Regions from separate parts of the Serratia sp. TSA_105.2 genome, predicted to be linked through region 1. Evidence: predicted binding sites of a transcription regulator. Region 1 holds the regulator's gene; the other holds the start of a gene.
The links. Region 1 encodes CRP, which controls carbon source genes, mostly activating them, when cyclic AMP is high. Its sites were predicted from a motif close to ATGTGANNNNNNTCACAT; they were not measured.
Positions count from the first base shown of each region.

Region 2: a site for CRP is predicted at 832-849, ahead of msrB (peptide-methionine (R)-S-oxide reductase MsrB). Genes of this name have one in related genera too.

Region 1 covers NZ_JBQZFT010000017.1:24,248-26,449, forward strand. The annotation lists gene ACUTSC_RS24270 (OsmC family protein) at 1-258, opposite strand, end outside; gene crp (cAMP-activated global transcriptional regulator CRP) at 641-1,273, shown strand; gene ACUTSC_RS24280 (YccS/YhfK family putative transporter) at 1,324-2,202, shown strand, end outside.
Region 2 covers NZ_JBQZFT010000010.1:102,078-104,279, reverse strand. The annotation lists gene gapA (glyceraldehyde-3-phosphate dehydrogenase) at 1-624, opposite strand, end outside; gene msrB (peptide-methionine (R)-S-oxide reductase MsrB) at 973-1,386, shown strand; gene ACUTSC_RS21650 (YeaC family protein) at 1,450-1,722, shown strand; gene ACUTSC_RS21645 (glycoside hydrolase family 18 protein) at 1,765-2,202, opposite strand, start outside.

The DNA of each region.
Region 1 (2,202 bases):
GTTGATATGGGTGAACAACCGCGGGGCTTCTTCGCGGCGCTCGGAGGTCAGCTTCACCTCGCAGTCGCGCACGTCGTTGCGCCCTTTTTGCAGGATGGACACCACGTCGATCGCGCTGCAGCCGCCCACCGACATCAGCACCATCTCCATCGGGCTGGGCGCTTTATCACCGGCGTTGCCGTCCATCAGCACCTGGTGGCCGGAGGCCGATTCACCCAAAAACGTTAACCCTTCCACCCATTTAACTCTTGCCTGCATTCTGGTCACTCCGGTTGATTTCTTAAAATCAGGGTACGCTTTCGCATAGAAACAGGCAACGTAACCTGATGCTAATCATGCTGAAGCGAGACAACACGAGACACCCGCCTTACTCTGTGCTACAAACAGAGCCGCAATAAATCTTTCCGGGACACTGAATTTCAGGGAAACGCCCAGAGAAAGGCTCCTTTACCGGTATGTTAACAGAATGTAGCTTGCAGCGCTTACGGCAAGTTAATATGCTAGAGCGACAGCGTATTTTTATGACACGCCTCAAAACTTGCCGGTAGCCCTCGCTCATGACTGCGGCTACAGGCGGGTTTTACAGGGAACTCTGACCCCTGTGACACAAGGCAGCGATAACAACAGAGGATAACAGCGAATGGTTCTCGGCAAACCGCAAACAGACCCTACTCTCGAATGGTTCCTGTCTCATTGCCATATCCACAAATATCCATCGAAGAGTACGCTGATTCACCAAGGTGAAAAGGCCGAAACGCTTTACTACATCGTGAAAGGCTCCGTCGCGGTGCTGATCAAGGATGAAGAAGGTAAAGAGATGATCCTGTCCTACCTCAACCAGGGGGATTTCATCGGCGAGCTCGGATTGTTCGAAGAAGGCCAGGAGCGCAGCGCCTGGGTTCGCGCGAAAACCGCCTGTGAAGTGGCCGAAATTTCCTACAAGAAATTCCGTCAGTTGATCCAGGTGAACCCGGACATCCTGATGCGTCTGTCCGCCCAAATGGCGAGCCGCCTGCAGGTCACCTCCGAAAAAGTGGGCAACCTCGCCTTCCTGGACGTTACCGGCCGCATCGCGCAAACCCTGCTGAATCTGGCGAAGCAACCCGACGCCATGACTCACCCGGACGGCATGCAGATCAAAATCACCCGTCAGGAGATCGGCCAGATCGTCGGCTGCTCGCGTGAAACCGTTGGCCGTATTCTGAAAATGCTGGAAGATCAAAACCTGATTTCCGCCCACGGCAAAACCATTGTCGTCTACGGCACCCGTTAATCTCTGAAGAAACGGCGCAATCTGCGCCGTTTTTTTATCTGCTCTCTGCCATGTGGCGCCGCCTGATCTACCACCCGGAAATCAACTACGCACTGCGACAAACGCTGGTGTTGTGCCTGCCGGTGCTGTTCGGCCTGCTGATAGGCCAGCTGCAGCTCGGCCTGATGTTCTCTCTGGTGCCCGCCTGCTGCAATATCGCCGGGCTGGACACGCCGCATAAGCGCTTCTTTAAACGGCTGATCGTCGGCGGGTCGCTGTTCGCCTTCAGCAGCGTGCTGCTGCAACAGGCCATGTTGTGGCACCTGCCGCTGCCGGCGCTGATGCTGGGCCTGGCGCTGCTGCTCGGCGTCACCGGTGAAATCAGCCCGCTGCACGCCCGGCTGTTGCCGGCGGCGCTGGTGGCCGCCATCTTCGCCCTCAGCACGGCCGGCACGGTGCCCATCTGGCAGGCGCCGCTGCTGTACGCCATCGGCACCGCCTGGTACGGCTTATTCACCTGGTTCTGGTTCAAGCTGTGGAAAGAGCAGCCGATGCGCGAGACGCTCAGCCAGCTCTACCTGGAACTGGCGGACTATTTCGAAGCCAAATACTCGCTGCTGACCCAGCACACCGATCCGCAGACCGCGCTGCCTCCGCTGCTGGTGCGCCAGCAAAAGGTGATGGACCTGATCAGCCTGTTGTACCAACAGCTTAATTTCCTGCCGCACGCCAACAACCTCGAGCAAAAGCGCCTGCAGCGCGCCTTTCAGGTGGCGATGGACCTGCAGGAGCACATCACCGTCAGCCTGCATCTGCCGGAAGAGGTGCAAAAACTGGTGGAGCAGAGCCAGGCCGAAGCGATCATTCGCCGCAATGCTCAGGTGATCGCCGGCCGGCTGCGCGTGGTGGCGCACGATATTCTCTACCATCAACATTCGAAGCGCTTCTCC
Region 2 (2,202 bases), on a different contig from region 1:
AGAAGAAGGGATGATGTTCTGGGATGCGCCGCGGCCGCCGCGCCAGTCTTTGTGGGACGGGCCATCAACGGTTTTCTGCGTGGCGGTGGTCGCGTGAACGGTGGTCATCAGGCCTTCAACGATACCGAAGTTGTCGTTGATGACTTTAGCCAGTGGCGCCAGGCAGTTGGTGGTGCAAGAGGCGTTGGACACGATGTCCTGGCCGGCATATTTATCAAAGTTGGCGCCACGCACGAACATTGGGGTCGCATCTTTGGATGGGCCAGTCAGAACGACTTTTTTAGCGCCAGCGGTGATGTGTTTACGTGCGGTTTCGTCGGTCAGGAAGATACCGGTCGCTTCAGCAACCACGTCAACGCCCACTTCGTTCCACTTCAGGTTAGCCGGGTCTTTCTCTGCGGTAACACGGATGGTTTTGCCGTTAACAACCAGGTGGCCGTCTTTAACTTCTACCGTACCGTTGAAACGGCCGTGAGTAGAGTCATACTTCAGCATGTAAGCCATGTACTCTGCGTCCAACAGGTCGTTGATTGCAACGATCTCGATGTCAGAACGCTCTTGAGCAGCACGGAAAACAATGCGACCGATACGGCCAAAACCGTTGATACCTACTTTGATAGTCATATATTCCACCAGCTATTTGTTAGTGAATAAAAGGTTGGTTGTAAAATTACAAAAACCTTACCCAGCGTCAAGCGGAATCGTGTCAATTCTTGCGGCAAGTCAAACCGGAAGGGTGGTTTTGCACGCTTATTGCACAGTCCATTTGCGCTCGGCCTCATCCGTTATATGGGGACAAGCCGCCAAGTATAAAGTCAGCATACGCAAGATGTGTGATCGCTATCACATATCATCGTGACGTGGCCTTTATGGGCTACAGTTTAGGCCAAAAACCCCTGCAGCGGTGTTAATTTTTTGTTATTATTAATCATTGTTTTCGTTGACATTATCCACATTCAGAGATAGGCACAAATGGCTAAAGAGACAACCCCCGGTCATCCGGTCACGGAACTGAATGAAATCCAACGTTATGTGACGCAACAGCGCGGCACCGAAGCGCCGTTCAGCGGCAAATTGCTGCACAACAAGCGCGAGGGCGTGTACCATTGCCTGTGCTGTAACCAGCCGCTGTTCTATTCCGAAACCAAATACGATTCCGGCTGCGGCTGGCCGAGCTTTTATGAGCCGGTTTCCGCCGATGCAATCCGTTATCTTGATGATAATTCACATAATATGCACCGTGTTGAAATCCGCTGCGGCCATTGCGACGCGCACCTGGGGCACGTTTTCCCCGATGGCCCGCAGCCGACCGGTGACCGTTATTGCGTCAACTCCGCCTCGCTGAGTTTCACCGATGGCGAAAATGGCGACCAAACGGCCGGCTAAGTGGTAATTTAACCAACAAAATCGATTCAGCTAATTATTCATCCGTAAGCGAGAAGGGCTCTGATGGACGTGAAAGATCTGATTGCGGCGATGACGCCCGAGATATACCAGCGCCTGGTACAGGCGGTTGAGCTGGGCAAATGGCCGGACGGCGTGGCGCTGACGCCGGAGCAAAAAGAAAACAGCCTGCAGGCGGTGATGCTGTGGCAGTCGATGAACAACGTCGATCCGCAGCACATGAGCATCGGCACCGACGGGCAGATCGTGATGAAGAGCAAGCAAGAGCTGAAACAGCAGTTCGTTGCCGAGCCGCTGGCCAAACTCAAACCGCAGTAAGGCTGCTCTAAAGCGGGGCGATGACGCCATCGCCCCGTCGATTCACCGTTTTTCGCCCTTAATCCCCAGCGATTCCGCCAGCTGCTGCGCCAGCCGGTTATTGTCGTCCGCGCCGTACTCCCAGAACATCGCCCCACCCAATCCCTGGCTTTTGATGTACTCGGCTTTGATAGCCACCGAACGCGGGTTCTCGTAGGAGATAGCGAACAGCGGTTTGCCTGCGGCAGATTGCAGCGTCAGGTAAGGCACCTTGGCGTCGTCATCCCAGTGTTCGCGAAAACGATGCTGCGGATCGTTGAGCAATTTGCTGACGATATCGTGGTATTTAAAGTAAGTGTCTTTGCTGAGATCCAGCCCCAACGCGTTGAACAGGGCGGTTTCTCGCTTGCTAAAGTCAGGCTGCGTCACCGGATGCTTGGCGGCGTCCGGCTTGTCCCAGTCGATGCCCGCCTCGGTCGCCCGTTTCGGTACCCGGCCGTA